3 regions of the Metabacillus sediminilitoris genome follow, and region 1 is predicted to be linked to each of the others. Evidence: riboswitches for the same ligand, from Rfam matches in the RefSeq annotation. Region 1 holds a riboswitch; each other region holds the start of a gene.

What was found. A riboswitch is a leader RNA that binds a small molecule or an ion and turns the genes downstream of it on or off. The one in region 1 is predicted to bind thiamine pyrophosphate.
Region 2: it holds a riboswitch for thiamine pyrophosphate, as region 1 does, so the genes downstream of both, GMB29_RS05030 (thiamine phosphate synthase) here and GMB29_RS15240 (acetylornithine deacetylase) in region 1, are expected to answer to the same signal.
Region 3: it holds a riboswitch for thiamine pyrophosphate, as region 1 does, so the genes downstream of both, GMB29_RS19050 (ABC transporter substrate-binding protein) here and GMB29_RS15240 (acetylornithine deacetylase) in region 1, are expected to answer to the same signal.

The regions. Positions count from the first base shown of each region.
Region 1 is NZ_CP046266.1:3,209,435-3,227,939, forward strand. Features, by position in the region: gene GMB29_RS15215 (SurA N-terminal domain-containing protein) at 1-275, shown strand, start outside; gene GMB29_RS15220 (ABC transporter substrate-binding protein) at 636-1,658, opposite strand; gene GMB29_RS15225 (ABC transporter permease) at 1,655-2,407, opposite strand; gene GMB29_RS15230 (ABC transporter ATP-binding protein) at 2,404-3,168, opposite strand; gene tenA (thiaminase II) at 3,161-3,835, opposite strand; gene GMB29_RS15240 (acetylornithine deacetylase) at 3,855-5,132, opposite strand; TPP riboswitch at 5,258-5,359, opposite strand; gene GMB29_RS15245 (bile acid:sodium symporter family protein) at 5,462-6,445, opposite strand; gene GMB29_RS15250 (2-hydroxyacid dehydrogenase) at 6,896-7,870, opposite strand; gene GMB29_RS15255 (hypothetical protein) at 8,161-9,003, shown strand; gene GMB29_RS15260 (VanW family protein) at 9,032-9,937, shown strand; gene GMB29_RS15265 (YitT family protein) at 10,278-11,141, shown strand; gene araA (L-arabinose isomerase) at 11,629-13,113, opposite strand; gene araD (L-ribulose-5-phosphate 4-epimerase) at 13,129-13,845, opposite strand; gene araB (ribulokinase) at 13,884-15,587, opposite strand; gene GMB29_RS15290 (HAD family hydrolase) at 16,031-16,735, opposite strand; gene GMB29_RS15295 (sn-glycerol-1-phosphate dehydrogenase) at 16,728-17,951, opposite strand; gene GMB29_RS15300 (GntR family transcriptional regulator) at 18,027-18,505, opposite strand, start outside.
Region 2 is NZ_CP046266.1:987,273-991,735, forward strand. Features, by position in the region: gene GMB29_RS05025 (monovalent cation:proton antiporter family protein) at 1-1,491, shown strand, start outside; TPP riboswitch at 1,736-1,845, shown strand; gene GMB29_RS05030 (thiamine phosphate synthase) at 2,164-2,757, shown strand; gene thiO (glycine oxidase ThiO) at 2,769-3,887, shown strand; gene thiS (sulfur carrier protein ThiS) at 3,892-4,095, shown strand; gene GMB29_RS05045 (thiazole synthase) at 4,100-4,463, shown strand, end outside.
Region 3 is NZ_CP046266.1:3,967,452-3,971,914, reverse strand. Features, by position in the region: gene spo0A (sporulation transcription factor Spo0A) at 1-408, shown strand, start outside; gene GMB29_RS19060 (hypothetical protein) at 744-914, opposite strand; gene GMB29_RS19055 (helix-turn-helix domain-containing protein) at 1,086-1,304, opposite strand; TPP riboswitch at 1,541-1,650, shown strand; gene GMB29_RS19050 (ABC transporter substrate-binding protein) at 1,745-2,740, shown strand; gene GMB29_RS19045 (thiamine-binding protein) at 2,754-3,044, shown strand; gene GMB29_RS19040 (ABC transporter permease) at 3,044-3,805, shown strand; gene GMB29_RS19035 (ABC transporter ATP-binding protein) at 3,807-4,463, shown strand, end outside.

The DNA of each region.
Region 1 (18,505 bases):
TTACATTTGATAATCTTAAAAAACAAATCTCTGACACTGTTAAATATAGCAAATATGTAAAAAATGATTTAAAGGTTGAAGAAGTAAAAGAAGAAGAGATTAAAGAATATTATGATTCAATGGCAAGTAACGAAACAGAATCAAAAGAAAAACAGAAATTTGAAGACGTAAAAGAAGAGCTTAAACTGCAGCTTGAACAACAAAAAACTCAAGAAAAGCTCAATCCTAAAATAGAGGAACTTCGTGAAGCTGCAAAGGTTGAATTGAAAATCTAATTAGAGCATGAGCTCAAGCTATTCGTAGGATCAGCTTTTAGGTATTGAATAAGCCACACTGTTTAGAAGGTTAAAAGATCTTCTGTACAGTGTGGCTTTATTTATTTTATTGCGTTTCATTCGGTAGCGTTCAACGTATTGATAAATTCAAACTTATTCCATTCTTACGCTGCTGCTTTTAAATAACAAAAGATCACTCTCATTTAATCTTTTTAATCCTTAACATTGTATGTGCATTCTTTTGAAATTCATATGCGACCTTTTCTTCTTCAAAGGAATGGTCGCTAGAAAAAAACTCTTACAAAATAAGAACAATTCACACGTCTTTTCTTATTTTATGTTTCAGAGAGGCTTCTTCAATTACTCTGTCATATTGACAAAAATATCATCAACAGTAGGCTCATTGTCAATTAATCCAGCATCCTTCATCCAGCCGATTGTCTGTTCCCATTGATCTTTACTTTGGCTGCCAAAGCCCTCTTCAGACTTCATTAATGGCAACAAAATATCAAGACTTTCCTCTTCTACCTCTTCTACTAATGGGAAGTTTGCTTCATCCTGATGTTTTAATAGAATATCTAATGCTTCTTTGGGATGTTCAGCAGTGAATTCATATCCCTTTGTTGCTGCACGCCAAAACGCTTGAATACTCACTTGTTCTTCATCCCATGTTTTATCACTTGTAACAGCAATTAATTCATTATAAGGAGGAATATCATATTCAGTTGGATTAAGATTACGTGTTTCATAACCTTCATGTTTCAATACTGGGACTTCATGGTTAATATATGCACCAATGACTGCATCGACTTTATCAGTAACGATTGAAGAATTCAGCTCAAAACCTACATCCACCATTTTAACTTGATCTGGATTACCGCCATCCGCCTTCACCATTGATCTGATAAGTGATTCATTTAATGGGATACCTGGATAACCAACTGTTTTTCCTTCTAAATCTTTAGGGGACTGAATATCACTGTCAGCTTTGAAAACCACTCGATTTAAAGGTGATCTTACAATCGCTCCGACTGACTTAATTTGCACATTTTGATTAGCGCGGGCAATAATGACATCTGGCTGATATGAAATTCCGAGGGTAACTTTCCCTGCTGCTGCTAAGTTAATTGGATCAGTTGGATTGGCAGGAAATTGAATATCAACTTGAATTCCTTCCTCTTCAAAATATCCTTTTTCTTGTGCAACATATAAATAACTATGGACAGCATTAGGATACCAATCAAGCATAATGCTGACATCTTTTAATTCCTTTGTTTCGCCATTTCCCTCTGCAGTCTTTTTAGATGCAGTGCTTTCACTGTTCGAACATGCTGTCATTAACGCAACTACTAAACTTACTACTACCAATAAAATCTTTTTCACTCTGTTCTCCTCCATTTAAGTACAATTTTTTCTAATGCTACAACAAGCAGAAATAAAAGAATGCCAACTGACGATAATATGACAATTGGCGCAAAGACACCTGCCCCATCAAACTGTGTCATCATTCTTCTGCTAAAGTAGCCTAATCCAGCTTGTGCGCCGATCCATTCGCCGATAGCTGCACCAATAACACTAAGCGTAACGGCTACCTTTAAACCAGAAAAGAAATGCGGGGCACTAGATGGTACTTGAAGTTTTAAGAATAAGTCCTTTTTGCTTGCCCCCATTGTTAACAATAGATCCCTGTATTCCTTACTAGTGGAACGAAGTCCATCATATGTGTTTACCGTTATCGGAAAAAACGTTATAAGAATTGTTACAACAACTTTGCTCCAGATCGAGTAGCCGAACCAAAGTACAAAAATAGGTGCTAATGCAATAATGGGAATCATTTGCGATGAAATAATGAGTGGATAAAATGCCCTTTCAATCGTTTTACTCACACTCATCCAAACAGCTAAAGCCACACCAAATACAATAGAAATGAAAAGACCAATTAAAATAATTAACAATGTAGCTGGTAGATGATCAGCAAATAAGGGTCCTTTTAACTCCCAAAGTTTCCGTCCGATATCTGTTGGTGCAGGTAAAATAAATCCTAAATTAACAATTTTTGTGCCAATCTCCCAAATTACTAGTAAACTAATTACCAATAAAATAGAAGCATAATAATTTTTTATCACACTCATACCTTCACCCTTGCTCGGAGTACGTCAACTAAATGATCTTTCAACTCAATGACTGCAGGCATATTTAAATCCTTTAACACTCTCGGCCGTTTAAGCGGAACCTCGAACTCTTCAAGTTTACTAGTTGGTGTTTCTGTAAAAATAAAGATGCGATCTGATAAAAACAATGCTTCATTCACATCATGTGTAATAAAAAGAATCGTTTCTTTTCGTTTTTGCCACTGTGCTAACAACCATTCCTGCATCGTTAATCTCGTGATAGCATCAAGTGCACTGAACGGCTCATCTAATAAAAGGATCTGTGATCCGCTTAAGATCGTCCGTAAAAATGATACCCTTTGTCTCATTCCGCCTGACAATGCACTTGGAAAACTATTTTCTACACCCTTCAAACCAAACTCATCAAGTAAGGCAAGAACCTGGCTATGGGCTTTTTGTTTATGAACCCCTTTTATTTCTAAAGGGAGTGCGGCATTTTCCACAATCGTGCGCCAAGGTAAAAGCAAGTCCTGTTGAGGCATATAACCTACCTGTCCAAGCCGATGTGACTTTTGTTGATTATGTAAAAAAATGATTCCATCGGCAGGCTGTTCCAGGCCTGTTATTAATTTAAACAAGGTACTTTTACCAGAGCCGCTATGTCCGATGATACTGACAAATTCACCCTCATTAATATGAAAATGAAAATTTTGTAAAATCGGAAGCTTTTCTTTTTCATAGGCAAATGAGACATTTTGAAACTGTAACGCTGGTTTATACATCTGTCGGCCACATCGCTTCATTGTAAGACATTTCCCAAAACATATACTCAAAGCGCGTTGTGTTTAGGAAAATTTCTTCCAATGTATCCAGCTCAGATTCTGACTTTCCTACTGCTAATTCATCTAGTAGATCAATGCACCATAAGGCAAGTTTTCCAAAATCATCTGAAGCATACATTTTGATCCACTCACCATAAAACTCATGTTCATCTGCACCTTCTCGTTCATTTAATGCTTTTCCAATTTCCCAGTAACTCCACATACATGGAAGCAGGGATGAAACGAGTTCAGCAAGTGTGCCATTTTGACTGACATGTAACATATAATGAGTATAGGCTAGTGTTGTAGGTGAAGGCTTGGCAGCTTCAAGTTCGTTAAGAGAGATCCCAAAGCGATTTGCATATTGACGATGAAGTTCCATTTCTTCATTTATTGTGGCATCAAGAAGAGCAGCAAATTTCCCCATTGTCACAAGATCTTTAGCCTTTACTGCACCTATTGCAAATAGCTTTGCATAGTCAATTAAAAATAAATAATCTTGAATCATATAAAAACGAAATTTTTCTTTTTCTAACGTACCATCGCCGATCCCTTGTACGAACGGATGCACATGATTTTTTTGCCATAATGGGACAACCTTTTCAACTAAGCGCTGACTGAATTTCATGTTTTTCACTCCTTATTTGTTATAGACGTTTTGTATTGCACCAATTATAGATAAACATCAAAATGACTTTAGTATAAGAAACAAGCTGGCCGATCGATACTTGCTCATTTACTGCATGGGCATTTTGTAAGTTTCCCGGGCCATATATGGCTGTCGGAATTCCAGCCTCACCAAGCCATCCGCCATCTGTTACAGATGGTGAAACATCGATTATGACCTCTTCTTGAATGACTTCTCGATGTGCAGATGCTAATTGCTTTACCCCCAACTCGTTTGGATCAACTTCAAGTGACGGAAAAATTTCCCCGCGGTCAACAATCATTGACTTACCTCCCCATTCAAATATAGGGGGATTTTTTCGAAGCCATGGATCAGCATTTGCGACATGACGTATGTGTTCTTCTATTTCCTCAATAATTTGTTCATGTGTTTCATTCGGATAATAGTGGACGGTAATCCATAGTCGGCACTCATCTGCGATAAATGCCGCATGTCTCCCACCCTCAATGACTGCTGGATTAATCGTATTTGTTCCTGGCAGGAAGCCTTGATAACTTTTCGTTACAGCCCAGTGACGTTCAAGTTCCTGTAACCCATTTATGATCACCATCATTTTCTCAATGGCACTTGCTCCAAATAATTTCCCGCCTGCATGAATCATTTGCCTTCTTGTTGCATCATGAAAGGTTTGGTCACTTTTCACTGTAATCCATCCAGTGATCACGCCACCTTGACCTTGAATATGTAAATCACTTGTATCAACAACGACCGCAAAATCTGCTTTATACCCTCGTTTACAGCACTCGAGAGTCCCTGCTTCACCTACTTCTTCTCCGATAACAGATTGAAAAAGCAAGCTGCCTGGCAAGTCAATTCCTGCTTCATGTAAAAGCTGAATAGCAAATAAGGCCCCGGCTAAACCACCTTTCATATCAGCTGCACCTCTGCCGATAACCGCTCCATTTTTTACAATTGGAATAAAAGGATCAACATCCCAGTTTTCATCCTTACCTACTTCGGCAACATCAATATGTCCGTTAATGATTAAACTTTTATAGGCATGCTCTTCTTTTCCATTCAGAACACCGACAACATTCGGATCATTCGGGTACACATCCCACATATCAATAATGAAACCCTTTTCTTGTAAAAAATTCGCAATAAAGGTTTGAGCTTCCTTCGTATTGCGGGCTGGCGGGGCCGGTGTTTTAAATTCAATCAGCTTTTTAAGTAAATCAATCAACTCATCTTTGCGACTATCTATTTGCTCAACTAATTCTGATAATTCGATTGTCATCGAAACACCTCCTTGTATTTTTAAGTACAAAAAAACCACTTCTTTATCGAAAGAAGTGGTTTGAACGCTCAATATTTGTGCAAAACATTGTAAAAACATACAAATTGATTCTATGTTTTTAAACGTATATTCAAACACCTCTTCCCTACGCTAGTATTATCTAGATCAGGTAATAAGGGTCAAGACAAAGGTCTCTCTCAGCTTTAACAGCTCCCCTAGTGGTGAATAACTATTAAATTATGAATCTTTTAGCAAGTGATTACACTATTTTTATCACATTATCTTATTTTTGGCAATAAGTTATATTCATTTCGATTCCCTGCATTCAGTTATGATGATACACGCACATTATCTGGAAGTTGTTTTTTCGTATGAACAGATCGATCTTCAAATCTTTTAAATAATGAGCCAAAAATGGAGGCTAACATTTGTTGAAACAACATCCCTATAATAACAGGAAGTGCAACGGCAGCTGGAAAATATTGAACAACAATAACAGCGCCAGCACTTATATTCCTCATGCCGCCTGTAAATAGCATAACCGCTCTCGTTTCTCGATCTTGCTTTAACCATTTACTAATCATCCAGATTAATACATAACATACACATGCTAAAACAAACACAGTTATCGCAATTAAGAAAAGCTTACCATTAAAATCAACAACATACGGGGCAACAACTGCACCATTGATCATGACAACAGTAGCAAGGCCTAATTTTGAAAAAGGCGATAACATTTTTCCTGCTTTTACACTTTTGCCTTTTGATAAATGGTTTACTAGCATTCCTATTAACGATGGCAATACAACCATAAAAAGCAATCCATTCATAATTGAAAATGTGTCCATCTCAACATTCTGACCGACTAGAAGTGATAGAGTTTGCGGTACAAGGAATGGTGATAAAACTGTATCAATTAAAATAATCGATAAAGCGAGCGCCATGTTCCCTTTGTAAATTGACACCCAAATGACACTTGTGACACCAGTTGGAATTACAGCCCCTAACACTAACCCAGTCACTATTAAATGATCATCCATAAAAATGAGCTGTCCCGTTATCCATGCGATAACAGGCATAATAACATGCAAGAGAAGGAGAATAATGAATAAGGGAAGCGGACTTTTGGCAACTCCTTTAAATGATGAAAAATTAGAACCAAGACTCCCTGAAAACGTCATAAGTGCAAAAATCCAAGGAATTAAAAATGAGAGGCTTAATAGATGTTCTGAAAATATGATTCCTATTATCACGCTAGCTGGTGTAATAAACGGCATGAATTTTTCAAGCTGCCGATTTAATTTTTGAAGCATTATGCATTCTCCTAACTAATTATGAACAATGTGTAGATTTATTGTATCAAATTTGGATTGCATTAAGTGAGTTTTGAAATCACATTGTTTTATTCGATCAATTCCAACTATGATAAAAATATCCATCCTTAAGATAAAACCTGTGAATTTAAAAAGATACTCTACTTCATCTCTTTACGAGGAAACCAACGAAGACATGTCGTATGCTAATATCCCTTTTTATGCCCTTCGTTCCATATTGCTACAGCGATATGATGATGAGAAATTAACAATTTTTCACGTTATCAATTTAGTTATACTTCTCCTTATGAACTATTACCTTTACTAAATTTTAACATAGTTCATGCTCTTTTTTGAAAAAACAAATAAAAAAAAGCCTGTATAAGAAATACTTTTCTCTACAAGCACAGTTAATGAAAATTCTCTTTTATACTTTAAAGTTGCTACTTATTAAGCTATTACCCCTGATTTAATCTGGTTTGGAGGAGTTTCTCCCCGTAATCCAACAACAAGGTTTTCAGCTGCTAACATCGCCATTTTTAAACGGGTTTCATACGTTGCCGAGCCAATATGCGGCAGGGTGACTACATTCTCCAAAGTAAGGAGTGGATTATCTTTTTTAATCGGTTCCTCAACAAAGACATCAAGACCAGCCGCATAAATTTCTCCTGTTTTTAACGCATGATATAGTGCCTCTTCATCAACCGTTTTCCCTCTTGAGCCATTGATGAATATAGCAGTCTTCTTCATAAGCTCAAACTCCCTTTTCCCGATCAACTTTTCGGTTTGTGGCGTAAGCGGTGTCATTAAACAGACAAAATCAGATTGCCGAAGCAAATCCTCTAGTGAACAATATGTCGCACCATACTTTTGTTCTGCTTCATTATTTCTGGAGCGGTTATGATATAAAATGTTCATATCAAATCCAAAATGAGCTCTTTTGGCAATATCTGAGCCAATTCCACCCATACCGATAATTCCTAACACCTTATGATGCACATCAAGGCCAAACCACTTTTCCTCATTCTTTGATCCCCATTGTCCTGCTTTAACCAATTGATCTAACTCAGGCATCCTTCTCGCTGTAGACAAGATCAATCCCATGATTGTATCAGCAACTGTATCATTTAAAACATCTGGCGTGTTCGTGGCCATTATCCCTCGCTTAGATAACTCTGTTAGATCTAAATTATCATGACCAACAGAAGCATTACAAACAATTTTCAATTGTGGTGCTCTATCAAGAAAATCCTTATTTACTTGTAATCCTGAACCTAATATACCTTGAGCATCCTTCAACTCTTGGAAAAATTCAGGATAGTTTAGTGAATCAAGTTGCTCAAAATAAACGACATTACACGTATTTTGAAGATATTCCAATACACTTTGATCCACTTTCTTATAGACGATTATTTTTGGTTTCATACTTGATTCCTCTCTTCCAATAAAATAGGGCGGTCTCTTCCGCTAAAATAGCTTTTTAAAAAAGTGGTATTCATCTGAACAGTATGTATAGCTATGTAAGATACCCTCACTATTACTCTAGCATTATTTCCCAAAAAGTCGAGACTTGATTATCTGTATTAAGACGAAATAAATCATGAATACCAATGATGATATTTTAGCATTATTTCCAATTTTTATAAGAAATTTTTTTAGAACGTTCAATGCAAACTATATGTATTCAAACTTAGCTAACGGAGATGACATTCATTGTGAAAAAAGTTTTTTGCGTACTTTTAGTGGCGTTTTTTGCTTTCAGCGGAAATACATATGCTACATCAAAGAAATCGAATCCACTACCTATTAGTTTTCAAATTGATGTTCAAAATTGGAATGAGGTAAACAAAACACTTCCAAAGTACTCAAAATTTACTGTTATTGATGTGGAAAGCGGTAAAAGCTTTGATGTGCAGCGACGTGCTGGAAACCGACATGCAGATGTCCAACCTCTTACAAAAAAAGACACAAAAATTATGAAGCAAATATATGATGGAAGCTGGAGCTGGCGACGCAAAGCTGTGTTAATTTTAACCCAAGATCGTCTAATCCCTGCCTCGATGCATGGGATGCCACATGGTGCAGGTGCACTAAAAAACGACTTTCCCGGTCATTTTTGTATTCACTTTTCTGGAAGTACGACACATCGAACAGGTAAATCTGATTTATCACATCATGTGATGATCCTAAAAGCCGCAGGAAAAATCGATGAATATATAAATGCACTGCCACCATCTCAATTGCTAAATGTATTTTTCGTCAGCATTAAAAATGATGATATAGGCTTAGCGAAAAAAATGGCGATTAGCAATCAAAAAAATTTGAAAAAAGAGCTTGTAAAAATGGATAATATTGAAGCCATACAGTGGTCCATGCCTCCAATAAACGAAAACAAAACGACTGAATTATCAACCACAATACCCGTTGATGTCAGTATTTTTATTAAAGATGCAGGACCTATTCGTACCAAATTGACGTTTACATTAATTAGAACCTCTTTCCTTTCTCCTTGGAAGGTGAATATGGACCCTTTACTTTCTACCATAAGCAATTCTTAAATTATTAGAGGTGAAAAAATTGAAAATAATGCTGACATTATTATTATTTGCTCTTCAAACAAGTACGATTGGAGAAAACATGACATTTACTCATAAAGGAGAGGAAATAAAAACCGTGCAACGTTCTGAGTTATCTCTGCCTCCTTTCGAAGAATCAATGATTGATCAAAATAAGTACCTCCAACTTGTCGAAGGGCTAGAAGCTGACATGCATGAAGAGCCGATCAATGCAACACTTGATGAATATGGAAATTTAGTTAGTGAGAAAATGGGACATAAACTAAATCGGAAAAAACTTAAAGAGTCGGTTTATTCCTCTTTCTTTGCAAAGCGTTCTGCACGTATTGAAATTCCGCTTGAAACGATTTATCCAAGAGTTGATACCGAATTATTAGCAAGTATTAGAACGAAGAAAATTAGTCACTATATTACCTATTTCAACAGTCGAAATAAGGAAAGAACGCATAATATCAACTTAGCTTCTGAAGCAATCAATAATCATGTTGTCTTCCCGGGAGAAACATTTTCATTCAATCAAGTTGTCGGAAAGCGAACGGTTGATAAAGGCTATTTACCTGCTCCAGTTATCGTAAGGGGGGAATTAACTGAAGGTGTTGGAGGTGGAATCTGCCAAGTATCCTCCACCCTTTTTAATGCGGTTGATCTTGCCGGTGTAAAAATACTTGAACGTTATTCACATAGCAGAAGAGTTCCGTATGTTCCGCCAAATCGAGATGCTACGGTAAGCTGGTATGGCCCCGACTTTACTTTCTCAAACAAATATACTCAGCCATTACTTATTCGTTCGAAAGTGATTGGCGGTCAATTAGTTGTTGTCATTTATTCGTCAGATACTCTCGACATTAAAAAACGTGAAGTCCCAAGTGCACCAGAAAAATTGCCTAAAGAAGTAAATGCCAAGAAAAATGACTAATCTTATTCATGCCACTTATGAGATCGTGAATATTCTATTTACATTTGATGAGTGGCGTAAGGTTATCCCTACTCAATAATATTTATTTGAAATCAACTTGATTATTGTCTAAACTTTATAGAGTAGAAGAAGGTTACAGATTAGGCTTCATTTTGTATTAGGTATTTTCTTAATAGTCCATAATTGTGGATAAAATCAATCATGTGTTCCGATCATTCCTCGATTGTATTCAAAAAACTTATATACTTGTATGTTGCATGTTCCATTCACTTAAAATAACCCACTAGTTCCTTCTAATACATAAATCAATCCGAAATACATTTGCAGAAAGGTGTTTTACATGGGAAAACAGCATAAAAGTGAAAGTAAAAGTCATTTAATCTTCCGTTATATTTTAATGATGGTTGGCGCAACCATGGCAGCAGCAGCCATTGAATTATTTTTAGTTCCAAATTCAATTATTGACGGCGGGATCATCGGGATTTCGCTATTAATCAACTATTTAACAGATATTAGTTTTGGGATCCTCGTTTTTATTATTAACATCCCTTTTCTTTATGCAGGATATAAAAATATTGGAAAGACCTTTTTTATATCTTCTCTGTTTAGTATTATTTTACTTGCCATTATTGAACCGAATTTACATCATTTCGAACCATTTACAACAGAGCCGTTATTAGCCACTGTATTTGGAGGATTGCTGTTAGGCGCAGGTGTCGGCATTGTCATTCGTAATGGCGGAGCATTAGATGGAACTGAAATTTTAGGGATTTTACTTTCAAAAAAAATTCCTTTCTCGGTCGGCGAATTTGTGATGTTTTTTAACATTTTTGTCTTTGGGTGGGCAGGATTTGTTTTAGGATGGGAACAAGCAATGTATTCAATCCTAACTTACTATATTGCATCAAAAACAATTGACGCAACAATCCAAGGTCTTGATGAAACAAAGGCAGCAATCATCGTATCAGATGAATACGAAGATCTTTCGGATGCCATCACACACCGACTAGGCCGCGGAGTAACGAAGCTCTATGGAAAAGGCGGCTATCATGATCAAGATAAAGAAGTTATCTATGTTGTTGTCACACGTCTAGAAGTAGCGAAATTAAAATCAATCGTATCCGAAATCGATCCAAGAGCCTTCACGACCATTATGGATACACAGGAATCACATGGCGGGAGATTTAAAACAGCGATTCACTAAAAAAGCGGAAGTGCCTTGATCAGCACTGGAGCTAGACACTAGAAAAGCAAAAGCGCCTTGTTCAGCTCCGAAAAGCGGAAGACCTTGTTGTCTTCCAAATAAAAAGCGACAAACACTTATTTTGTAAAGTGTTTGTCGCTTTTTGTATGATAAACCAAAATAATATGAAAAATCCGGCTTCCTAATGGAAACCGGATTGATTAGTCAAATAATGTGCCGCGATTGCCGCATTATGCATTATAGAGTTTTAAAACCACCACTCCTACAAGTGGGTGTTTGCAGAAGCTTTCATATCTTCCTCTACGCAATGAAGGCTTGATATTCCGACTTCGATGTAAAACTCCCTATTTCAGTTTAAAGGTTAAAACTTTATAAAAAATGCGAACAGCGCAGCTTGTATTGATATAATACTAGATCTATCCTTAAAATGCAAGAGGATCTTTTTTAGTATTCGTTTCCTTCTTACACAATTCGGGTCATGATATTTTTACTTAAAAATCACATCATTCCAGCGTAATTCATTTGTAAAGGCATGCTTGTTTGTATCATTATTAATTAGTACACATTCGATGCCTACTAATTCAGCCCAGTCTCTTAACTGTTCTGTTGTTACTTTATATGAGAATACTGTATGATGAGCACCACCGGCAATAATCCAGTTTTCAGCACCTTCGCTTAAAGACGGCTGCGGTGACCATAGTACCCTTGCTACTGGAAGATTTGGCATATCAATTTCAGGTTGAACCGCATCTACTTCATTAACAATCAGACGGAAACGATGTCCAAGATCAACGATAGAGGCATTTAAAGCTGAACCGCTCTTTCCATTAAAGATAAGGCGGGCGGGATCTTCTTTGCCGCCGATCCCTAATGGATGTACAGCGATTTTCGGTTTAGTTGCTGTAATAGTAGGACAAACCTCAAGCATATGTGAACCAAGGACAAGTTCATTACCTGGCTCAAAATGATATGTGTAGTCTTCCATGAAAGATGTATCTTCCCCATCGGCAATAATTTTCGCAATGCGCAGAAGCGCAGCCGTTTTCCAGTCTCCTTCACCAGCAAAGCCATAACCTTGGGCCATTAAACGTTGAACAGCAAGACCTGGCAACTGCTTCATTCCATGTAAATCCTCAAATGTAGTCGTAAACGCAGTATAATTGCCTTCTTCTAAAAATGCCTTCATTCCAAGTTCGATTCTTGCTTGATATCGAATCGATTCACGCACTGGTCCATCAACTTGCCCTTCAGGAACAATATCATATTGTGCTTCATATTCGTTCATTAGTTCATCAACTTCTTGTTCTGAGATATCGTTCATTCGTTGAACTAAATCACCAATACCGTAACCGTTTACAGTCCAACCAAACTTAATTTGCGCTTCAACTTTGTCCCCTTCTGTAACGGCCACTCTGCGCATGTTATCACCAAAGCGGGCAACTTTTAAATGCTGGCTTTCAGAGAAGGCCACAGCTGTACGCATCCAGCTGCCGATTTTCGTTTTTACTTCGTTATTATCCCAATGTCCAACTACAACTTTTCGCTTTACATTCAACCTGCTGCCCATAAAGCCAAATTCGCGGTCACCATGTGCAGATTGGTTTGTGTTCATGAAGTCCATATCAATGCTATCCCATGGGATGTCCCGATTGAATTGCGTATGAAGATGCAGCATTGTTTTTTGTAAAGCTGATAAACCAGCAATCCACATTTTAGCTGGTGAGAATGTATGCATCCACGTAATAATACCGGCACAATTTTCATCCGCATTCGCTTCTAAACATAATCTGCGAATTGAATCTGCTTCTTTTAAGACAGATTTAAAGACTAATTTATATGTAACGGCCGGATCACGATCTAATGCTTCCGTAATGACTTTTGAATTTGCTTCAACTTCTCTGATTGTTTCATCACCGTATAGATCTTGGCTTCCTGTTACAAACCAGAATTCGTAAGGTTTAACTGTTAACATCTTACATACCCCCATTTATTTCGTAGTTTTAATTGATTTGTTTTGACCATAATAGGCATTTGCTCCATGTTTACGAAGATAATGCTTATCAAGTAAAAATTGATCGATTGGTTGGATATCCGGATTTAGTTGATACGTGTGTAACGCCATTTTTGCTACCTCTTCTAAAACGACTGCATTATGCACGGCATTTAATGCGTCTTTCCCCCAGCAAAATGGTGCATGACCTGACACTAGTACTCCAGGCAATGCAAGTGGATCAATACCAGCTTTTTCAAACTTTTCAATAATGACATTACCTGTTTCCAACTCATAAGCACGAGTGATTTCTTCATCTGTTAACGGTCTTGTACAAGGAATGTCACCATAATAATAATCGGCATGTGTTGTACCTAATGCAGGAATCGGGCGTCCAGCCTGCGCCCAGCTTGTTGCCCAAGGTGAGTGTGTATGGACAACACCACCGATTGTCGGAAATGCTTTGTATAATGCCAAATGTGTTGCAGTATCTGAAGAAGGATTCAACTCACCTTCAACAATTTCACCATCTAAATTTACGACTACTAAATCATCCACTTTTAATTCGTCATATGGTACACCACTCGGTTTGATGACAACAAGACCTTTTTCACGGTCTATCCCGCTGACATTCCCCCAAGTAAACGTTACCATTTCGTATTTTGGCAAAAGTAGATTTGCTTTCAATACCTGCTCTTTTAACGACTCAAGCATTCTATTTTCTCCTCTCTATTAAAAATTGCAAATACCATCTATGATTGAGCTACTTCTGTTTTACCTTGTGTCTTTGCCATACTAGCCTTCTTAATATTCTTTAAGTTTTTCATCACATTATTTTCACCGCGTCCAAAGTAATCATATAAACGGGAGTATTCAGCAAATAATTGATGATAAACTTCAGAGTTTTGATGATTAGGTTGATAGATTGTATCTTTTAATCTAGCCATCTCTTTCGCAGCATCTCGAATATCAGCGTATCCGCCACGTTCTTTCCCTGCCGCCACTGCACCAAACATAGCAGATCCTAATGCTGGTGTTTGTGATGAAGCAGAAATACGAATATCCATATTTAAGACATCAGCGTAAATTTGCATCATTAATGCGTTTTTCTCTGCAATACCGCCGCAAGCATATACCTCATGAATTGGGACACCATTGTTTCTGAATGCTTCAACAATCGTACGAGTACCATATGCAGTTGCCTCAATAAGAGCGCGGTAGATTTCTTCAGGTCTTGTCAGCAATGTAGCACCCAATAGAACACCTGTTAAATCAGCATCAACGAGTGTTGAGCGGTTTCCGTTCCACCAATCAAGAGCAATTAAACCGTTTTCACCAACTTCAAGCTGTGCAGCCTTTTCTGTTAAAAGCTGATGAATGTTCATTCCCTTCGTTTCTGCCTCTTCATAATAGCTAGCTGGTACACAGTTTTCTGTGAACCATTCAAAATGGTCTCCAACACAGGATTGACCTGCTTCATATCCCATTAATCCCGGAATAACACCATCTTCGACAACTCCACACATACCTGGGACAACCTTTTCTTTATCACCTAATAAAATATGACAAGTTGATGTCCCCATGATCATGAGGAGCTTTCCTGGTTCTGTAATACCTACAGCTGGTACAGCCACATGTGCATCAACGTTTGCAATTGCAATGGCTGTCCCTGGATTTAATCCGATTAATTTTGCTGCTTTTTCCGTTAATTCTCCTGCCTTTGAACCAATTGGAAAAATATTTTTCGATAACTTCTCTTCTACGACATTCTCTAAACGCTCATCAAGTGCTTTAAAGAATTCTTTTGAAGGATAACCCTCTTGCTTATGCCACATCGCCTTATATCCAGCCGTACAGCTATTTCGTTTCAAATAACCTGTTAATTGATAAATAACCCAATCTGTCGCTTCAACAAATTGGCTTGTTGCCGCATACACTTCAGGTGCTTCATTTAAAATTTGCCACAATTTAGGTAATAACCATTCAGAGGAAATTTTTCCGCCATATCGTTTGAGAAATGACTCTCCTCTTGCCTCTGCTATTTCATTTAAGCGATTCGCTTCTTCTTGTGCGGCATGGTGTTTCCATAATTTAACGAATCCATGTGGATGATTTTTAAATTCATCTGTTAAACAAAGTGGAATTCCTGATTCATTAATTGGTAATACTGTACATGCAGTAAAATCAATTCCAAGACCGATTACATCATCTGGAGAAACCTTTGCTTGATTTAGCACATCTGGAATCGTTATTTCTAATACTTCCATATAATCAGTTGGATGTTGTAAGGCCCAATCATTTTCAAGCTTTGTTACTCCGTCTGGTAAAAATTCGTCCATAACTCCGTGTGTATAAGGTTTAACTGCTGTTGCAATCTCTTTCCCAGTACCGATTTCTACTAATACCGCTCTTCCTGATTGTGTACCATAGTCGACGCCAATTGAATATTTTGCCATGAACTTCACCCCTGGTTCTCTATTAAACATGTAAAACATTTTATAAGAAAAAATCACATATTTACCTACATTATACGTACAAGTTACAACAAGATGTATGATTAAAATTATTCATTTACTCGTACGGATAACCTTAACTAAATTTTAGCACTTGTTGAGTTTTTTTCAATAAAAATTTGCTATTTTTTAAAAATTTTCTTCATTTTTTGTCCTGAAACCCCATTTTTCTCACAAACTTATACTTACAAGTTAAAAAGATGGTTGTAATGGCTTTTTAATTTCCTGCACCACTTTAGTCAATCATTCTATTTGAATATAAAAAAGAGGCGATTATGTCAATAATCAGCCTCTTATTCTATATTTTTATCTTTGTATGGTTTCGTATCGCTCTGAAGTTCAATCAATGTGTTGTTACATCCTCTACATAGATGACAATGTTTTCTCTATGCATGTCCGATTAGATCTTTAAAGCGCAAAATCATTTCATATGGTGTATGAGGTGATTGCGGCTCTCTTTTACGATGATTGAACCAAATACATTTCCAGCCTGCTTCAAGTGCAGGTATCATATCATTTTCCCATGTATCACCTATATAACAGCATTTTTCCGGCTCAATCTTTATTTGATTTTGCACATATTGGAATACTCTTTTATCTGGTTTTGCAATACCGATCCCATCTGAGACAAAAATTCTCTCTTTTTTGATGACGTGATTCAATTTCAATACATTTATTTTTTTCATTTGGTGCTCAACAGGTCCATTCGTAAGAATTCCAATAACGGATTTCCTTTTTTGTAAGTCTTCTATGAAGGAGCTTACTTCTTGAAAAGTCCTAATCTGTTGCTGCTCAAGCTCATAGCGATCTTGAATGGCTTTTGCTTGTGCATTTGTCAATGATAGCTCAAAATCATGAAAAGCATATTTCAATCTTTCAACCCTTAATTGTTCAAGACTCATGTCACCTTTTACATGTACCTTCCAAAAAACATCACTATAATATCGTACCTTTTTGAAAAGTTCTTCTATCATATGTTGTTGTAGTTTTACATCATAATGCTCCAATGCTAATTGAAAAGGTGATAATTGATCATATAATGTGTCATCAAGATCAAAAAAAACAGCTTCTGCCTCTTTCAGGCTATGCATAATGATGTGTTCCTACATGTTCATTCCAAAATTTTAACATCGTATATCGATTTCGTAATGTATGTCCCTCAAGTAAGCTGTTTTGAACAAGTTCAGTATGAATCCCTAGCTCACCCGGGCTTCCTGCACCGCCTACTTTCTGAACCAATAACGATAAACTTTCAGGATCTGGTAATGAGTGGATGATCGCTTCGACTTCAGTTTGTTTTTCGATCACTTTATGGAGCATATCTTTGTTTTTCGCATCAAGATTCTCTAAACGATGCTTATTCGATATTAACGTTAAGACTTTGTTTTTATAAACCTCTAAAATAAGCTGGGCTGAAACGGCAACCTTAGCGCCATGGAGGACCTGGGCTCTGCCTTGCTTTAAGAATTCCATCTCCCAGTAATGTGATAAATGATGTTCTCCGCCAGATGCTGGTGAAGAATGTCCAACCAAAAGCATGGCTAAACCCGATTGAATAAGTGCTTGAATTAAAATTTTGATCCCTTCTTCGTCTGCATCTGAAATCTGATCAACATATTTTACACAATCATCGAGAGCCTCATACGTTAACCTCGCAGACAGCGGGCAATACGATTCACCGCCAATAAGATGAGAAAACTTCCAATCTGCTAATGACGTATATTTGCCAATCATATCGCCAAAACCAGCAGCAATTAGTTCTTTCGGTGCTTCTTGTAAAATCGAAAGGTCCGCAAATATAGCGATAGGTGAATGCATTTGATAGGTTAGTTTAAATCCTTTTATCACAACTGGAGCACCCATTGAATTAAACCCATCAACAGATGGCGCAGTCGGAACTGATATAAACGGTTTCCCCATCTTAAAGCTGGCGAATCTCGCAATATCATGAATGGTTCCTGTACCGACGGCAATGACAACATTTGTATCCTGTGAGATTCCTAACATGGCTTCAATCAAAGAAATTTCATCGGCAATGACATCATCAAGTTCATTTGGCTGAATAATGACAACTTCACTATTTACTTTGCCTTCAACTAACAAGCTTGCAAGCTTTTCACCTGCAACTTGAAAAGTTATTTGATCAGCAACAATCGCAACCTTCTGAAACTCTTTGTTTTTTATGTAAGTGACAGCTTCATTTAAAGCATTGTAACTAATATTGATGTCTTCGATCGTAATCTCATAATGACGGTTTCCACATGTACATGATTTTGACAGGTTTGAAAGTTCATTTAACGTTATCATTCAATCGTCCCCCTTATCAGATGAAAACTGCTAGAAAACATAAATCCATTCATTTATATGTACACGATCGATCCGTTATTTTAGATCAATCGCATGTTTAGTAATGGCGCTTGTTGAGTTTCTAATAACTAATTCCGGTTCATAGATCTTCTGCCTCATTTCAACCGGATCTTGCTCTTTCTTTTCCACAGCCGCTACAATCCATTTTGCAGCTTCAATTCCCATCTCCATTTTCGGGTGGGTTACAGAGGTAATCTTTGTTTCAGATGCTTCTGTTAAATACGAATCATCATATCCAACAATAGATAGTTCATTTGGGACTTTAATGTCAAGCTCTCTTAGGAGATTCAATACATTAATCGCAATTTCGTCGTTGTAACAAACGATACCAGTTGGTCTTTTTTCTTCAGAATAAAGAATCTCTTTCAATTTATTTATCAAGATGACGTCTTTTTCTTCTGTTGTAAATGTTACAATCATGTGGGAAAAAAAAGGAATATCATTTTCTCTAAAAGCTCTTATAAAACCTTGCATACGGTTTAACCCTTGAATAT
Region 2 (4,463 bases), 2.2 Mb from region 1:
TATCTCTTTGTCCTGATTGGGTTAATAGACAACGCGTTTTTAATGACGCTTATTATCTCAACTATTTCTCTTGGGGTAGTGGTGCCGACTTTAAAAGAAGGTGGCATCATGAATTCAAATATCGGCCAGATTATTTTACTAGTCGCTGTCATTGCTGATTTGGTCACTATGATTTTGCTAGCAGTATTTGCATCAATTTACGGTGGAGGAGATAGTAATACATGGCTGTTATTAATTCTATTTGCTGCAGGTGTATTACTTTATTTCTTAGGAAAATCGTTTAAGCATCGCTCGTTTATTGAAACGATGTCAAAGGGAACAATTCAGATCGGTACTCGTGCTGTATTTACGCTTATTATTGTTTTGGTAGCCATCTCTGAAACAATCGGTGCTGAGAATATTCTTGGAGCATTTTTAGCAGGTGTTCTTGTCTCGTTATTATCACCAAATAAGGAAATGGTACAGAAGCTTGATTCGTTCGGTTATGGGTTTTTAATCCCGATTTTCTTTGTGATGGTTGGAGTAGACTTAGATATTTGGGCATTGTTTAAAGATCCGAAAATCTTTTTATTAATTCCTTTACTATTGATTGCACTTTTAATTTCTAAAATCATACCAATATTCTTCTTGAAACGCTGGTATGATCTCAAAACAACACTTGCATCAGGATTTCTCTTAACTTCAACACTTTCATTAGTGATTGCCGCCGCAACGGTTGGTGAACGTATGGAGATTATTACTCCTGAAATTTCGGGAGCTCTTATTTTAGTTGCAGTCATAACAAGTATTTTTACGCCGATTTTCTTTAAAAAGCTCTTCCCAAAACATAAAACAGAACAGGCGAAAATTAAGGTTGCATTTATTGGAGCAAATCAAACATCCTTACCTGTTACTAGAGAGCTAAACCCCGAATTATATGAAACAATTGTCTTTCATACACAGCAAGATAAAATCGATAAGCAAATCGCTGAATCTATGTTTGAAATAAAAGAAATCACTGATTTTGAAGTGGAAACATTAAAAGAACAACATGCATTTGATGTGGACCTCATCGTTGTGGCAACAGGTGATGAACAAAGAAATGCTGATATTGCTTTGTTTGCAAAAGAAGAGGAAGTGAATCGAATCATTGCAAGCGTTGCTTCCCCAGAATTAGATATGAAACTGAAAGAGCACGGTATTGATGTGTTTTCTACATTACTTTCTACAAAAACGATGCTTCGAGCACTCATTGAAGCTCCAGGTGTGATGAAGATCTTAACAAATCAGGAATCAATGCTGTATCAAATCAACTTAAGCAACGCGAAATATAACAACATTTTACTTCGAAATTTCCCGTTTACAGGCGATATTATTTTTGTGCGAATCTTCCGTGGAAAGGATTCCATAGTCCCGCATGGAGATACTGATCTGAAAGTTGGGGATCGTCTCATTGTGACAGGATCAAGAGAGTATGTGAAGGAGTTAAAACGTGAGCTTGAGCTTAGATAACAACTTTTACTCTTGAAAGTTATTAATCATTTGGTATGATAGAGATATGAGAAAAGCGGATGCGCCTTGTTCAGCCTCAGGCAAATAAGACGCGCATGAATAGAAGGCGTTCTTTGCCTTCAATTCATGAGTGGCTTATGATCTCGAGGCAGTCAATAACGCGACATCCTGTCGCATTGACTGCACTTGCACGTCCTGTGCTTCGGGGCTGCGGCGCAGGAGCTAGACAAAAAACTTAATAATGATTAACCGCTAGGGGAGCCCTATAGTATGGGCTGAGATTAAAGTGCTTCTTTAAGACCCTTATAACCTGATCTGGTTCATACCAGCGTAGGGAAGTGGATACGGCATATTTATAACTATGTGTATAAACCACTTTCTTATTTTGGAAAGTGGTTTTTTGTTTTTGGTTTAGACTTTCTTCTAAGAGATTGTTGCTTTTAGAACGAAAAAACTATTTAAGGTTGATTGGAGCAGATTACGAGACTCCTGCGGGTGCAGCGGGACAGGTGAGACTCATGCAGGCGTTTACGCCGAGGAGGCTCACCGCCCGCCCCACGGTCATCGTGCATCTCTCGCTGCAATCAACCACACTGCACTACTTGGTAAATACCAACAAAGTATGAGAAAACAGCCTTATTTTAAAAAAATCATTAAATCAAGGTGAGAAAAGTGGAAATTCATGTAATTACAGATGGAAAACAGACAGTGGAAGATGTGACTGCCCGTATTTTAATGATTCACAAACAAGCAGACTTTATCCACATTCGTGAAAAATCAAAACCTGTTTCTGAAATTCTGAAAATTGTCGCAATATTAATTGATGGCGGTGTGCCAAGACGTAAGCTTGTAATCAATGACCGACTTGATGTCGCATTACTTAATCAAATTCCTAATGTGCACTTACCAGGGCATAGCTTTCCAATCGAAAGAGTGAGGGAATTTGAACCTGCATTAAGGATTGGCCGCTCAGTTCATTCTCTTGAAGAGGCGATGGAATGTGAAAGAGCGGGAGCAGATTATGTATTGTTTGGTCATGTGTTCGCAACTGAGTCAAAAGCAGCTTTATTGCCACGCGGAGTAAAGCAATTAGCTGACATATGTCAACATATCCAAATTCCAGTGATTGCGATTGGCGGGATCGTTCCGGATACCATTCCAAAGTTAAAAGGCATAAAAGTGAGTGGAGTTGCTGTTATGTCATATGTTATTGGAAGTGAGCATCCTGCTCGTGCCATACAGAATATAAAAGCGAGTTTTGCCTAAGGAGGAATACCATGAACAAACAATATGAGGTAGGAATAATCGGCGGTGGCATCATTGGTCAATCAATTGCCTATCACTTAGCAAAAGAAGGTGTTTCTGTCCTAGTCTTAGAAAGTCATAAAATCGGCACAGGGGCAACAAGTGCTGCAGCTGGTATGCTTGGAGCGAATTCTGAGCTTGAAAAAAATGACGCTTTTTATCAATTTGCGAAAGAAAGTCAACGGCTATATCATAGCTTACAATATGAACTTTCAGAACGATCACAGATCAATATTGGGCTTGTTGATAAAGGGATGTATAAAATCGCCATGAATGATGATGAAGCTGATTCTTTAAAAGAAGCAGCAAGCTACTATAAGTCAGTAGAATGGCATGAAAAAGAGATGGTGCTTGAACATGAATCAACCCTTTCAACGAGTATTAAAGGGGCATTATACATAAAAGAGGATGGTCATGTCTCACCACTACATGTTTGTGCAGCATTTTCAAAGTCTGCTAGTTTACTAGGAGCAACAATTTTAGAAAATTCACCTGTACATGCTATTAAAAAAACGTCAAAGAATGGCTATACGTTATCAACTCCACGAGCTGATTTTAGTGTTAACAAAGTCGTGATAGCGAATGGCGTGTGGAGTGGACATTTCTTCAAGCAATTAGGTGTAAATGCAGGAATGAAGCCTGTAAAGGGAGAATGTCTTTCTGTTAAAAGCAGCGAAATAAGTTTAGAAAAAACGATCTTTTATGACCATTGTTATATCGTCCCGAAAGGGGATGGAAGAATCGTTATCGGCGCAACAATGGTTGAAGATGATTGGAGTACAGCACCGACAATTGGAGGAATCCAGTCGCTTATTGAAAAAATAACACCGATCATGCCAAGCATTGCTTCCTCACAGCTACATGAAACTTGGTCAGGGTTGAGGCCACAATCACATGATGGAAAGCCATATATTGGCCAGCATCCGAATGGAGAACACATTTATTTTGCAACAGGCCATTATCGCAATGGTATCCTTTTAGCACCGAAGACAGGTGAGATGGTAAGGGATCTTATTCTAGGCAGACAACAAAATGAGGATTATATCAATACGTTTTCAATAGTTAGACCACAATTGCAAGCAATGAGGTGAAAGTATGACCATTAAATTAAATGGTGAATTAGTAGAGTTAAGTTTTGATGTAGGGACGATTCAACAATTACTAGCATTCTATCAATTAGAAGATCGCTTAGTCATTGTTGAGCATAATCGAGAAATTATATTAAAAGATCATTACGAGTCAACTCCGTTACAAAACGGTGATGAGGTTGAACTCGTACATTTTGTAGGAGGAGGATGATTTTATGTTAAAAATAGCTGACAAAACATTTCAATCAAGATTATTATTAGGTACAGGAAAATACCCTTCATTTAATATTCAAAAGGAAGCTGTTGCACAGTCTGAGTCTGAAATCTTAACGTTTGCAGTACGAAGAATGAATATTTTTGAGCCAACACAGCCAAATTTTTTAGAACAATTGGATGTATCAAAATATACACTTTTACCTAATACTGCAGGTGCGAAAACAGCTGAAGAAGCGGTAAGAATTGCAAAGCTTGCAAAAGCTTCCGGCTTATGTGACATGATAAAAGTAGAAGTCATTGGTGATGACAGATCTTTGCTTCCAGATCCTGTTGAAACATTAAAGGCTAGTGAAATGCTTTTAG
Region 3 (4,463 bases), 750 kb from region 1:
ATTAAACGATCAAGCTCATCGATCAGAACTTCGAATGAATCACAAGGAAAAGGTAAAAACCTTGACGCTAGTATTACAAGCATCATTCATGAAATCGGAGTTCCGGCACATATTAAAGGATATATGTACTTACGTGAAGCCATTTCAATGGTTTATAATGATATCGAATTATTAGGATCCATTACAAAAGTGTTATATCCTGACATTGCAAAAAAATACAATACAACAGCATCACGTGTAGAACGTGCTATCCGCCATGCAATTGAAGTAGCATGGAGTCGTGGAAATATCGAATCGATCTCTTCGTTATTTGGATATACGGTAAGCATGACAAAAGCGAAACCAACAAATTCAGAATTTATCGCGATGGTTGCGGATAAATTACGCTTGGAACATAAAGCTTCTTGAAATGGATAGGAGTATGCAGTTTCAAGGAATAGAGTTTAACCTGAAATATCATACTAACTGACCGGTTAAAGAATACCTATGGATATTTAAAAAACAACCTTCTTTTTTATTGGACTATTCCAAGAATTAGGGAGGTTTTTATTTTCGTTAACGTCATAATACAATTGGGAACTCATTTTCTTTGAGTAGGTCTTTCGTGAGTAGGATACCAACTATAAAAAGTGGTGTGATAGATACGTTTAATTAGCAGTATTTGCTAAGAAGTTGGGAAGGATAAGAAAGGCTTACTTAACTGAGTAGAGTAGGAATATAAACGCATGTATGGAACAGGTTAGCTAATATTTAATACCTTTAAATTGAATACTTTTCATTTGAATAGAACCTTTCACTCCATCAAATTTCAAAATATGCATGACTTGTTCGACTGCCTCTGTTATACCTCTAGCATTAATAATAAGCTCACGCTGCACTTTGTTAGCATTGACAGTGAAAATATATTGTTTCAATTGTTTCACCCTTTTTCTTCATCATTTATGAGGTAATGATAGGTCAGAAATCAAAATCAATCTATGTAAGTGAAAGATTTTATTCCAATCTTAATTTGTCGAAAATATGAGGTGTAACAATACAATGAATTTTCTCACTGTTTCAAGGAAAATAAAAAAGAGTGAACTTAATCACTCCTCAGAAACTTTCCATACATAAAGATCTTCTATTGTACAGTTTAATTCTTTTGATATACTCATTGCATTATTCAAACTCATGACCTTAGTATCAAGATACGCTGTAAGTTGTTCCATTGGAATATTCGTATTAGTCGCAAGAACATCAAGCTCAGTGTTGCTTTTTGATAAAAGTTCTTTAAGATTACTTTTCTTAGCTTTATATGCAGTCAAAATTAACACCTCGCTTTTATCTAAGCATACCATACAATCAATCGTATTGATACTTACTCACTAATGCTTCGTTCTATTTTTTATTTATATAGTAAGTTATAGACTCGGGAAGTTCATGACGTACTTTTGATATTTTATTTTTCATTTCATTCTTCGAAACATTCTCCATCCTAAGTTTTTTTCTATAGCAAATTCTTGTCTATCTGTTATAATACCTTATAGAAAAAGTAAATAGCTAAGAATTGTAGGGGAACCAGTGTGACTGGTTGAGATTGGATCTGTAAGATGCTGACCCTTTGAACCTGAACTGGTTAAGACCAGCGGAGGAAACATATTCGATGATAGATTAAATATGTTTGTTGCGTACGCGCGGGTTCTTTTTCCGGGTGTTTTTTTATTTTTTCAAAAACGTTATTACATAGACAACAGGAGGAAATGTCATGAAAAAATGGATCGTGCTGCTTTGTTCACTTGGTCTTCTCCTTGCAGGGTGTGCAAATGGACAAGATACAGCAAAAAAAGATCAGAATACGAAGAAGAATGAGAAAATTACAGTTGTGCTTGATTGGACGGCAAATACAAATCATACAGGTTTATATGTTGCACAAGAAAAAGGATATTTTAAAGAGGAAGGCTTAGATGTTGAAATCATTATGCCAGGAGAAACAGGCGCTGATCAGCTCGTTGCTTCAGGTAAAGCAGACTATGGTGTAAGCTATCAAGAAAGTATTACTCAAGCTCGTGTGCAAGGAGTACCACTTGTTTCAATTGCAGCAGTCATTCAACACAATACATCAGGTTTTGCTTCACCAGCTGAAAAAAATATTAAATCTCCAAAGGATTTCGCAGGGAAAACATATGGAGGATGGGGAGCACCTGTTGAGAAATCAGTCATCTCATCATTGATGAATCAGGAAGATGCAAATGTTGAAGATGTTTCGATTGTAAATATTGGAGATGCTGACTTTTTTACAGCAGTAAAACGCGATATTGATTTTGCATGGATTTATTATGGTTGGACAGGTATTGAAGCTGAGTTACGCGGTGAAAAAATTAATATGATTTATTTAACTGACTATAGTGAAAATCTTGATTATTATACACCTGTGCTAGCTACGAATGAAGAGAAACTTGAAACAAATCCAGAACAAGCAAAGAAATTTTTATCTGCTGTTTCAAAAGGTTATAAGTATGCAATTGAAAACCCAGACCAGGCAGCGGACATCTTAATCAAAGCTGCTCCAGACTTAGATCCTGAATTAGTAAAGAAAAGTCAAGAATGGTTAGCTTCTCGCTATCAAGATGATGCACCGAGATGGGGGGAACAAAAGCAGGAAGTTTGGGAAAACTATGCAAATTGGATGTACGAAAATAAATTATTAGAAAAACAACTAGATGCAGAGAAAGCATTTACAAACGAATATTTACCAAAGTAAGGAGTAGTTAAAAATGACCAATGCATTAATCAGCATACAAATTATCCCGAAAACAAAAAATGGTGAGGATGTCATTCCATATGTGGATGAAGCAATTAAAATCATTGCTGAAGCAGGTGTGAAATATGAGGTACATCCATTGGAAACCACAATGGAAGGTGAGCTTCCTCAATTATTTACTATTATTACAAAAATGAATGAGCGCATGATCGAAATGGGAAGCCGAAATGTAATCTCTCAAGTGAAAATCTTATATCAGCCAACTGGAATTGCAATGGATGATTTAACGGAGAAATACCGCTAATGAAAACGAACTACTTGAAGGGATGGAGACCGATTATTGTTCTCCTTCTTTTCTTTTTTCTTTGGGAAATTCTTGTTAAAAAGACTAATGTCCCTGAGTGGCTTTTACCAGCACCATCTAAGATTATCAAAGAAATGATCACAGGCTGGGAAAGCTTTTCGGGACACTTGCTCGCGACAACAAAGCTTGGATTTTCAGGTTTTGCAATCGGAGTTTGTATAGGATTATTAACGGCAGTGTTACTACATGTGGTTCCATTTGTGAGAGAGTCTGTTTATCCATTGCTCATTCTATCACAAAATGTCCCGGTAATTGTTTTAGCACCCCTTCTCGTCATATGGTTTGGTTTCGGTGTTTTGCCGAAAATGATCGTTATTACACTTGTCTGCTTTTTTCCGGTTACTGTTGCAGCACTTGATGGCTTTAAACAAACAGCTTCTGATTTAATCCATTACATGAAAATGTCAGGTGCCAGTCGTCAACAATTGTTTTGGAAGCTGGAACTGCCACACGCACTTCCAGCGATTTTTTCTGGAATTAAAATTTCTGCTACATATAGCATTATGGGAGCGGTTATTTCTGAATGGCTCGGAGCCAAAGAGGGGGTTGGGGTATACATGACACTAGCTTCTTCTTCATTTCGAGCTGATCGTGTGTTTGTTGCAATATTTGCCATTATGGCTCTTAGTCTCATATTCTTCGCAATCATTATGCTATTAGAACGCTTACTTATTAGATGGCAGTTAAAAGGAGCTAAATGATATGAGCATATTAACCTTGCAGGATATTTCAAAAACATTTTCAGGAATTGAAGTCATCAAGAACCTTAATATGCAAGTAAATGACGGCGAATTTGTATCGATACTTGGACCTTCCGGGAGTGGGAAAAGCACACTCTTTTCTTTGATTGGTGGAATTCTTACACCTGAAAAAGGAACGATTTTACTAGAAGATGACATCATTAATGGGAGAACAGGCTCAATTAGCTATATGCCGCAATCGTCTTCTTTACTTCCTTGGAGAACGGTTTTACAAAATGTTCTTCTTGGTCAGGAGTTAACTGCCAAAAAGAATAAGGAAAAAGCTATGCAAATGCTAGAAAAAGCCGGTTTAACTTCATATGTCCATGCTTATCCACATGAACTGTCAGGCGGAATGAAGCAGCGTGTTTCATTTATTAGAGCGTTGTTAAGTCCGCAGCCGCTTATTTTACTCGATGAACCATTTTCTGCTTTAGATGAACTAACCCGTCTTGATATGCAGAAATGGCTATTATCAATGTGGGAAAACAATCGTCAAACAGTTTTATTTATCACACATAATATTGAGGAAGCCTTATTTTTATCGGATCGTATTGTTATTCTTTCAAATAAACCTGCATCGATTGTGAGTGAATTTGTGATACCGTTTAAGAGACCT